One region of the Streptomyces cyclosori genome, then DNA from elsewhere that is predicted to be linked to it. Evidence: riboswitches for the same ligand, from Rfam matches in the RefSeq annotation. Region 1 holds a riboswitch; each other region holds the start of a gene.
What was found. A riboswitch is a leader RNA that binds a small molecule or an ion and turns the genes downstream of it on or off. The one in region 1 is predicted to bind thiamine pyrophosphate.

Region 1 (3,267 bases):
GTCCGGACTTCACCAGCCCCGACTTCGGCGGCCCCGAACACCAGCCGGAGTAACCGGTGTCGGGCCCGGAAGCGGATTCTGTGCGGACCCTATGTTTCACGTGAAACCAGGTGTGCCTGTTTCACGTGAAACACGGGCCGGTGTTTCACGTGAAACATGCGTACGCGTTCGCCACTCGGCGATGTATCACTCGGCGATCGGCAGATAGACCCGGTTGCCCGCGGCGGCGAACTCCGCGGACTTCTCCGCCATTCCGGCCTCGATGTCACCGGCCGCCAGATCGCCACCGTGTTCCCGCCGGATGTCCTGCGAGATCTTCATCGAGCAGAACTTGGGACCGCACATGGAGCAGAAGTGCGCGGTCTTCGCCGGCTCGGCGGGCAGCGTCTCGTCGTGGAACTCCCGGGCGGTGTCCGGGTCGAGCGCCAGGTTGAACTGGTCCTCCCAGCGGAACTCGAAGCGGGCGTCCGAGAGCGCGTCGTCCCAGTCCTGTGCACCCGGGTGCCCCTTGGCGAGGTCGGCCGCGTGCGCCGCGATCTTGTAGGTGATGACACCGGTCTTCACGTCGTCGCGGTTGGGCAGGCCCAGGTGCTCCTTGGGCGTGACGTAGCAGAGCATCGCGGTGCCCCACCAGGCGATCATCGCCGCGCCGATGCCCGAGGTGATGTGGTCGTACGCCGGGGCGACGTCCGTGGTGAGCGGGCCGAGCGTGTAGAACGGGGCCTCCTCGCAGATCTCCTGCTGGAGGTCGATGTTCTCCTTGATCTTGTGCATCGGGACATGGCCCGGGCCCTCGATCATCGTCTGCACGTTGTGGCGCTTGGCGATGCTGTTGAGCTCACCGAGGGTGCGCAGCTCGGCGAACTGCGCCTCGTCGTTGGCGTCCGCGATGGAGCCGGGCCGCAGACCGTCGCCCAGCGAGTACGTGACGTCGTAGGCCGCGAGGATCTCGCACAGCTCCTCGAAGTTCTCGTACAGGAACGACTCCTTGTGGTGCGCGAGGCACCAGGCGGCCATGATCGAGCCGCCGCGCGAGACGATGCCGGTCTTGCGACGGGCGGTGAGCGGCACGTACCGCAGGAGCACGCCCGCGTGGACCGTCATGTAGTCGACGCCCTGCTCGGCCTGCTCGATGACCGTGTCCTTGTAGATGTCCCAGGTCAGCTCCTCGGCACGGCCGTCGACCTTCTCCAGCGCCTGGTAGAGCGGCACGGTCCCGATCGGGACGGGGGAGTTGCGCAGCACCCACTCGCGGGTGGTGTGGATGTTGCGGCCGGTCGAGAGGTCCATGACCGTGTCGGCACCCCAGCGGGTGGCCCAGGTCATCTTGTCGACCTCCTCCTCGATGGAGGAGGTGACGGCGGAGTTGCCGATGTTGGCGTTGACCTTCACCAGGAACCGCTTGCCGATGATCATCGGCTCGATCTCGGGGTGGTTGACGTTGGCGGGCAGCACCGCGCGACCGGCCGCGATCTCCTCGCGCACGACCTCGGGCGCCACGTTCTCCCGGATCGCGACGTACTCCATCTCCGGGGTGATCTCGCCCCGGCGGGCGTAGGCGAGCTGGGTGACGGCCTGGCCGCCCCGGCCCCGGCGCGGCTGGCGCGGGCGGCCCGGGAAGACCGCGTCGAGGTTCTTGAGGCCACCGCGCGGCGAGGTGTGCTTGATGCCGTCGTCCTCGGGGCGCACCGGGCGCCCGGCGTACTCCTCGGTGTCGCCACGCGCGATGATCCAGTTCTCGCGGAGCGGGGCGAGGCCGCGGCGGACGTCCGTCTCGATGTTCGGGTCGGTGTACGGCCCGGACGTGTCGTACAGCGTGACGTCCTTGCCGTTGGTGAGGTGCACCTGGCGGACCGGCACCCGGAGGTCGGGGCGCGAGCCCTCGACGTATCCCTTGTGCCAACCGATGGACTTCCCGGCCTCGTTCTGGCTGGAGGCAGGCGTGCGTGCGTCCTGAATGGTCATGAGACCTACTCCCTACGCCGGCATTACCCGGTAACAGGTTCGGCGGTCGGCGCAGCCGCTTCCGTACCGTTCGTACGGATTTCAGCGCCCTCTCAGCCCGGTGCTCCGAGCTCCCGCGTGTGCAAAGGTGTCACCACGCTAGCGCCATCTCCAGCGCGCTGAACAGAGGGGCCCCTTCGTTGTTGCGATGATCGGGCGGTGACGTCAACAGAGCAGCCCCACAAAGACGCCCACGGACACCCGCACGCACAGCCTCACGGGCACAGCCACAGCCACGGCCCGGCAGCGCCCGTCTCTAAGCATCTCCGCAAGGTGATCGCCGCCGTGCTGATCCCGTTCTCGGTGGCGGTGCTGGTGGGGCTGGCCGTCCTGTGGCCCGGCGGAACCCCCGCGCACCAGCGCACCGGGGTCGGTTTCGACCGCCAGACCCAGCAGGCCAAAGTCACCGGCATCCAGAAGGTGGACTGCAAGTCGGTCAACGCCGCCCAGGCTCCCGCGAACGGCGGCGCCCCGGCCGCCGGGGGGCAGGCGGCCAAGGAGCCCGATCAGCGTCCGTGCTCCAAGGCGACGATCGAGGTCACCACCGGCGACGAGAAGGGCCGCACCTTCACGGAGATCGTGCAGCCCGGCGCCCCGCGCCAACTCCACAAGGGGCAGGGCGTGATCGTGGCGTACGCCCCCGACGCCCCCCACGATCTCCAGTACTCGGTGACGGATGTGAACCGCCGGGTCCCGATGGCGCTGCTCGCGGGCATCTTCGCGCTCGCCGTCGTGGTCGTGGGGCGGCTGCGCGGGGTGATGGCGCTGGTCGCCCTCGTCGTCTCGTTCGCCGTACTGACGCTGTTCATCCTGCCCGCGATCCTCCAGGGCTCGAATCCGCTGCTGGTGGCGGTGGTCGGGGCGAGCGCGATCATGCTGATCGCGCTGTACATGTGCCATGGGCTCTCGGCGCGCACCTCGGTCGCCGTGCTGGGCACCCTGGTCTCGCTCGTCCTGATCGGGCTGCTGGGATCGCTCTTCATCGGCTGGGCCTCGCTGACCGGCAACACCGACGACAACACCGGTCTGATCCACGGCCTCTACCCGAACATCGACATGTCCGGTCTGCTGCTGGCGGGCGTCATCATCGGCTCGCTCGGTGTCCTCGACGACGTGACGGTCACCCAGACCTCCGCGGTGTGGGAGCTCCACGAGGCCAACCCGACGATGGGCCCGCGCGGGCTGTACCGGGCGGGCATCCGGATCGGCCGCGACCACATCGCCTCCGTGGTGAACACCCTCGTGCTGGCGTACGCGGGCGCC
Region 2 (3,267 bases), 1.7 Mb from region 1:
AGCCCGCGGCCGACGATCGCGGCGACGGGCCAGGCGAAGAAGAGCGCGAAGAACGCGAGCGGCAGGGCCATCAGGCCGAGCCGCACCACGTGGGCGCGCGCCCTGCTCCGGCGGGCGGCGCGTCCTACTTCAGGACGAGCGAGGACCACGTCTTGACCCACTGCTCACGGTTCTTGGCGATCTTGTCCGGGGCGACGGTGTGCGTCTGGCTGACGGTGGCGCCGAACTTGGTGAACAGCTCGGGCAGCTTGGCGTCCTTCAGGACGGGGTCGACGAACATGTTGAGCGGCATGTCCTCCTGGAACTTCTTGGAGATCAGGAAGTCGAGGAGGGCCTTGCCGCCGTCGGGGTTCTTGGCGCCCTTGAGCAGTCCGGCGAACTCGGTCTGGCGGAAGCAGGTGCCGGTGGCGACGCCGGTGGGGGCCTCGGTGGGCTGCGGCTTGGCGTAGAGGACCTCCACGGGCGGGCTGGAGGCGTAGGAGACGACCAGCGGGCGGTCGCCCTTGGCCTTCCTGCCGCCGGCCGAGCCGGAGAACTCCTGGTTGTACGCCTGCTCCCAGCCGTCGACGACCTTGACGCCGTTGTCCTTGAGCTTCTTCCAGTAGTCCTGCCAGCCGTCGTCGCCGTACTGGGCGGCGCTGGCGAGCAGGAAGCCGAGGCCGGGCGAGGAGGTCGCCGCGTTCTCGGTGACCAGCAGGCCCTTGTACTCGGGCTTGATCAGGTCGGCGAAGGACTGCGGCGGGCTGAGCTTCTTGTCCGCGAAGTACTTCTTGTCGTAGTTGACGCAGATGTCGCCGGTGTCGATGGGCGTCACCCGGTGCTCGGCCCGGTCGAGCTGGACGTCGGCGGGCACCCCGGCCAGCCCCTTCGCCTCGTACGGGGTGAAGATCCCGTTGTCGAGGGCGCGCGAGAGGAGGGTGTTGTCGACGCCGAAGAACACGTCGCCGCGCGGGGAGCCCTTGGTGAGGATCTCCTGGTTGAGCGCCGCGCCCGCGTCACCGCTCTTGAGGACCTTGACGGTGTAGCCGGTCTGCGCGGTGAACTCCTTGAGCACCGCGTCGGAGGCGGCGAACGAGTCGTGGCTGACCAGGGTGACGGTCTTGGACTTGGTGCCGCCGTCGGTCTTGGCGTCGTCCTTGCCGCCGCACGCGGCGAGCGCGCTGACCCCGAGGGCCGCGGCCAGCGCGGTGGCCGCCAGCTTCTTCGTACTGCGCATGGTGGTGATTCCTCCTGGAGTGACCAGGAAGAGACGCGGCCCTGCCCGCCGGGGGGCGGGCAGGGCGCAACAGCTTGAGTGGTGACCGAACTTCCTACCCAGAATGACCTGGGCAAGGTTCAGAGGGTCTGCGACCTGACGGTGTCGCACTCTCAGCGCTGTGGCGCTCCCCTGTCGGAATTTTCGAGTTGCCCGCCCAGACTACCTCTCGGCCGCGGCGAGCTGCCCGCACGCTCCGTCGATCTCCTGGCCACGGGTGTCGCGGACGGTCACCGGCACGCCGTGGGCGGCGATCGCCTCGACGAACGCCTTCTCGTCCTCGGGGCGCGAGGCCGTCCACTTCGAGCCCGGCGTCGGGTTCAGCGGGATCAGGTTGACGTGGACGCGCTTGCCCTTGAGGAGGCGGCCCAGCAGGTCACCGCGCCACGCCTGGTCGTTGATGTCACGGATCAGTGCGTACTCGATGGAGATGCGGCGGCCGGACTTCTCCGCGTACTCCCAGGCCGCGTCGAGGACCTCGCGGACCTTCCAGCGGGTGTTGACCGGCACGAGGGTGTCGCGCAGCTCGTCGTCCGGGGCGTGCAGCGAGACGGCGAGACGGCACTTGAAGCCCTCGTCGGCGAACCGGAGCATGGCCGGGACCAGGCCGACGGTGGAGACGGTGATGCCGCGCTGAGACAGGCCCAGGCCGTCGGGCTCGGGGTCGGTGAGACGGCGGATGGCGCCGACGACCCGCTTGTAGTTGGCGAGCGGCTCGCCCATGCCCATGAAGACGATGTTGGAGAGCCGGGCCGGGCCGCCGGGGACCTCGCCGTCGCGCAGGGCGCGCATGCCGTCGACGATCTGGTGGACGATCTCGGCGGTCGACAGATTGCGGTCCAGGCCGGCCTGGCCGGTGGCGCAGAACGGGCAGTTCATGCCGCAGCCGGCCTGCGAGGAGATGCACATGGTCACCCGGTCCGGGTAGCGCATCAGGACCGACTCGACCAGCGTCCCGTCGTGCAGCCGCCACAGCGTCTTGCGGGTGGTGTCGTCGTCGCACGAGATGTGCCGCACGACCGACATCAGGTCGGGCAGCAGCTCCTCCTGGAGCCGGGCGCGCGCGGCGGCGGGGATGTCCGTCCACTGCGCGGGGTCGTGCGCGTACCGCGCGAAGTAGTGCTGCGACAGCTGCTTGGCGCGGAACGGCTTCTCGCCGATCGCGGCGACGGCCTCCTTGCGCTCGGCGGGCGAGAGGTCGGCGAGGTGCCGCGGCGGCTTCTTGGCTCCGCGGGGGGCGACGAAAGTGAGTTCTCCGGGCTTCGGCATGGTCCCACCAGTGTCTCAGACATACGGAAAGGGGCTCGCCGTCCTGTGGACAACGAGCCCCCGACCGAGGAAACAGCAGGTCAGCGACGTGCGGGCGAATCCGTCAACTGCCGACGAAGGCGACCAGGAGCAGCCAGACCACCGGCGCCGTCGGCAGCAGGGAGTCCAGGCGGTCCATGATCCCGCCGTGGCCGGGCAGCAGCGTGCCCATGTCCTTGATGCCCAGGTCCCGCTTGATCATCGACTCGCCGAGGTCACCCAGCGTGGCGCTGGCGGCGACCGCGAGGCCGAGCAGCAGGCCCTGCCACCACTGGCCGTCGTCGATGAGGAACTGCATGCACACCGCGCCCGCCGCCATCGCGAACGTCACCGCGCCGACCAGGCCCTCACGGGTCTTTCCGGGGCTGATGCGCGGCGCCAGCTTCGTCTTGCCGAAGCGCCAGCCGATCGCGTACGCGCCGGTGTCGCTGACCACGGTCAGCAGCAGGAAGACGAACACCCGCCACGGCCCGTCGTCGGCGGTCAGCATCATCGCGACGAAAGTGGCCAGGAACGGCACGTAGAACGCGGCGAAGACACCGGCGGTGACGTCCTTGAGATAGCCCTCGGGCTTCTCCGTCATCCGCCACACCAGCACCGCCAGCGAGGTCAGCGCCATGGCGACCCAGGCGCCCTCGGCACCGCGCGCGTAGCCGGCGACGACCATGGCCGCGCCGCCCACCGCCAGCGGCACCAGCGGCGCC
Region 3 (3,267 bases), 1.8 Mb from region 1:
CCCGGCGGGCGCGGGCGTCAGGGTGGCGACGAGGGCGGCGAGGGTGGTGCCCGCGGCGAGGTCGCGCGCCTCGCCGTTCACGGAGACGGTCGTCGGGGAGGCGGTCATACGGGCAGCTCCTGCGGTACGGACTCCGCCGGGGCGGAGGTGAAGCGGCGGGGGGTGAAGGGGCGGGCCTCGGCGGGCAGTTCGCCGGTGGCCAGGACGTGCGCCAGGACGTCGCCGGTCACCGGTGTGAGCAGCACCCCGTTGCGGTAGTGGCCGGTGGCCAGATGGAGGCCGGGCAGCGCGGTCGGGCCGAGCAGCGGCGCGTTGTCGGGGGAGGCGGGGCGCAGCCCGGCGCGGGTCTCGGTGAGCGGCAGCTCGGTGATGCCGGGCACCAGCTCGTGCGCGTCGCGCAGCAGCTCGTACACCCCGCCCGCGGTGACGGTGGTGTCCCAGCCCAGCTCCTCGCTGGTCGCGCCGACGACGAGTTCGCCGCTGGCGCGCGGCACCAGGTAGACGTGGCTGCCCCGGACCACCGCGCGCACCGTGCGGGACAAGAAGGGGGCGTAGGCGGGCGGCACGGTCAGCCGCAGCACCTGGCCCTTGACCGGCCGCACCGGCGGCAGCAGCTCGGGCGGGACGCCCGCGAGCCGGCCGCTGAGGCTGCCGCCCGCGAGCACGACCTGCCCGGCGGCGAGGGCGGTGCCGTCGTCCAGCACCGCGCCGGTGGCCCGCCCGCGGACCACCGAGAGCCGTTCGGCCCAGCGGCGGTGGAACCGCACACCGGCCCGCTCACAGGCGGTGACCAGGGCCTTCGCCAGGCGGCGCGGGTCGATCTGGTGGTCGCCGTCGACCCGGAGCCCGCCGCGCACCCCGGGGGCCAGCATCGGTTCCAGCCGACGGCACTCGCGGCCGGTCAGCCACTGCGAGTCGAGGCCGGAGCGCTGCTGGAGGGCGTGCAGTTCGCGCAGGTGGGCGCGGTCGTCGGCGTCCAGGGCCACCGCGAGGGTGCCGCAGGCGCGGTAGCCGGTCGCCGTTCCGGCCGCCTGCTCCAGCTCGGCCACGAAGTCCGGATAGCGCCGGGCGGAGGCCAGGTTGAGGCCGAGCAGCGTCTCCTCGCCGTAGTGCAGTTCGGTGACGGCGGCGAGCATGCCGGCCGCCACCTGGGCGGCCCCGCCGCCCGGTTCGGGGTCGGCGAGCGCGGTGCGCAGACCGCGCTGCGCGGCGCGCCAGGCCGTGACGAGGCCGATGATGCCGCCTCCCACCACCAGTACGTCCGCCCCCGGGGGATGTGTCCCGTCCTGGGATGAATGCATGGGCGTCCAGCCCCTCCCTTCGCCGGCATGACCCGGATCAGGTTCGTACGGTCGGAGGCCGCTGCAGCCTCCCTCTCAGCCCGGTGCGTCCGGGCTCCCGCGAGTGCTTGTACGTGCGCCAGGCTAACGCGTGACCGGTTTCCTGACGAACAGTCAGATGTTTATGGTGATCGGGTGAGCGAAAAGCAGACGCATTCGGAACAGCGGCACGTGGTCGTCGTCGGCGCGGGCATGGCCGGGGTGCAGACCGCGGTGGCCCTGCGCGAACAGGGCTTCCCCGGCCGGATCACCCTCATCGGCGCCGAGCCCCACCAGCCGTACGACCGGCCCCCGCTCTCCAAGGCGGTGCTGCTCGGCAAGGCCGAGGGCTCGGCCTTCGAGGTGGACTTCGAGGGGCTCGGGGTCGAGCTGCGGCTGGGCCGCAGCGCGCTGGGCGTACGCGCGCGTGAGCACGAGGTCGACACCGAGGCCGGACCGGTCCGCTACGACACCCTGGTGATCGCCTCCGGCGCCGAACCGATCACCCTGCCCGGCGCCTCGGAGATGCCGGACGTCCATCTGCTGCGCACCCTGGACGACGCCGGACGGCTGCGCGCGGTCCTGGGCGCCCAGCGCCGGGTCGTGGTCGTCGGGGCGGGCTGGATCGGCGCCGAGTTCGCCACCGCCGCGCGCGAGGCGGGCTGCGCGGTCACCGTCGTCGAGGCGGCGGACCGGCCGCTGGCCGGGGCGCTGCCCGCCGAGGTCACCGCGCCGATGGCCCACTGGTACGCGGAGAGTGGCGCCGAACTGCTCACCCGCGCGCGCGTGGCGGCCCTGGAGCCCGGCGCCGTGGTGCTCGCCGATGGCCGACGGCTGCCCGCCGACGCGGTCGTGGTGGGCATCGGCGCCCGCCCCACCACCGACTGGCTGGAGGGCGCCGGCATCGAGCGCGGCCCGGAGGGCGCCATCACCGCCGACGACCGGCTGCGCACCTCGCTCCCCGACGTCTACGCGGTCGGCGACTGCGCCTCCTTCCCCTCGGGAAGGTACGGGGAGCGGCTGCTCATCCACCACTGGGACAACGCGCTCCAGGGGCCGCGCACGGTCGCCGCCGACATCGTCGGCGAGGCGGTGCGCCCGTACGACCCGGTGCCCTACTTCTGGTCCGAGCAGTTCGGCAGGTTCGTGCAGTACGTCGGCCACCACGGCGGCGCCGACCGGCTGCTGTGGCGGGGCGAGCCCTCCGGCGCCGCCTGGACGGTGTGCTGGCTGCGCGAGGGGGTGCTGGTCGCCCTGCTGGCGGTCGGCCGGCCGCGCGATCTGGCGCAGGGCCGCAAGCTCATCGAGGCCGGTGCGCGGCTGGATCCGGTCCGCGCGGCCGACCCCTCCGTGCCCCTCAAGACCGCGGTCGGCTGAGCTCCGGCTACCGAGTGTCAGTCCGGGATGGCACGCTTGTCCCGTGACCGAGATTGACGCAAAAACCGATGCTCTCGTCCCCGCCTGGCTCCACCTCCCCGACATCGCCGAAATGCTCGATGTCGAGGTGACGCGCGTGCGGCAGCTGGTGAAGGAGGGCCAGCTGATCGCCGTGCGCCGCGGTGAGAACCGGACGCTGCAGGTGCCCGCCGCCTTCATCGACGGCGACAAGGTGGTGAAGGGCCTCACCGGCACCCTCACCCTGCTGCGGGACGACGGCTACTCCGACCAGGAAATGCTGGAGTGGCTCTTCACCCCCGACCCGACCCTGCCCGGCACCCCCGCGCAGGCACTGAGCGAGAATCGCGGCACGGAGGTGAAGCGCCGCGCTCAGGCGCTCGCCGTCTGACCTGATCGCCGACAGTGGGGCACGGACCGGACCGGCCGGTCCGTGCCCGCACCGGACCCAACGGGGGACCCGCCATGCCCACGGCCAGAGAGCAGCTCGCCGACGCCCGGCTCTACCTGTGCACCGACGCGCGCAGGCGCCAGGGCGACCTGCCCGCCTTCC

Region 2: another riboswitch for thiamine pyrophosphate. It lies ahead of AB5J87_RS09875 (thiamine ABC transporter substrate binding subunit); the one in region 1 lies ahead of thiC (phosphomethylpyrimidine synthase ThiC).
Region 3: another riboswitch for thiamine pyrophosphate. It lies ahead of thiO (glycine oxidase ThiO); the one in region 1 lies ahead of thiC (phosphomethylpyrimidine synthase ThiC).

The regions. Positions count from the first base shown of each region.
Region 1 covers NZ_CP163520.1:3,998,964-4,002,230, forward strand. The annotation lists gene AB5J87_RS17830 (hypothetical protein) at 1-53, shown strand, start outside; gene thiC (phosphomethylpyrimidine synthase ThiC) at 187-1,965, opposite strand; TPP riboswitch at 1,958-2,092, opposite strand; gene AB5J87_RS17840 (YibE/F family protein) at 2,164-3,267, shown strand, end outside.
Region 2 covers NZ_CP163520.1:2,257,218-2,260,484, forward strand. The annotation lists gene AB5J87_RS09870 (ABC transporter permease) at 1-71, opposite strand, end outside; gene AB5J87_RS09875 (thiamine ABC transporter substrate binding subunit) at 125-1,216, opposite strand; TPP riboswitch at 1,290-1,399, opposite strand; gene rlmN (23S rRNA (adenine(2503)-C(2))-methyltransferase RlmN) at 1,418-2,524, opposite strand; gene AB5J87_RS09885 (phosphatidate cytidylyltransferase) at 2,628-3,267, opposite strand, start outside.
Region 3 covers NZ_CP163520.1:5,782,866-5,786,132, forward strand. The annotation lists gene thiS (sulfur carrier protein ThiS) at 1-108, opposite strand, end outside; gene thiO (glycine oxidase ThiO) at 105-1,301, opposite strand; TPP riboswitch at 1,299-1,412, opposite strand; gene AB5J87_RS25600 (NAD(P)/FAD-dependent oxidoreductase) at 1,476-2,696, shown strand; gene AB5J87_RS25605 (Rv2175c family DNA-binding protein) at 2,740-3,105, shown strand; gene thiE (thiamine phosphate synthase) at 3,180-3,267, shown strand, end outside.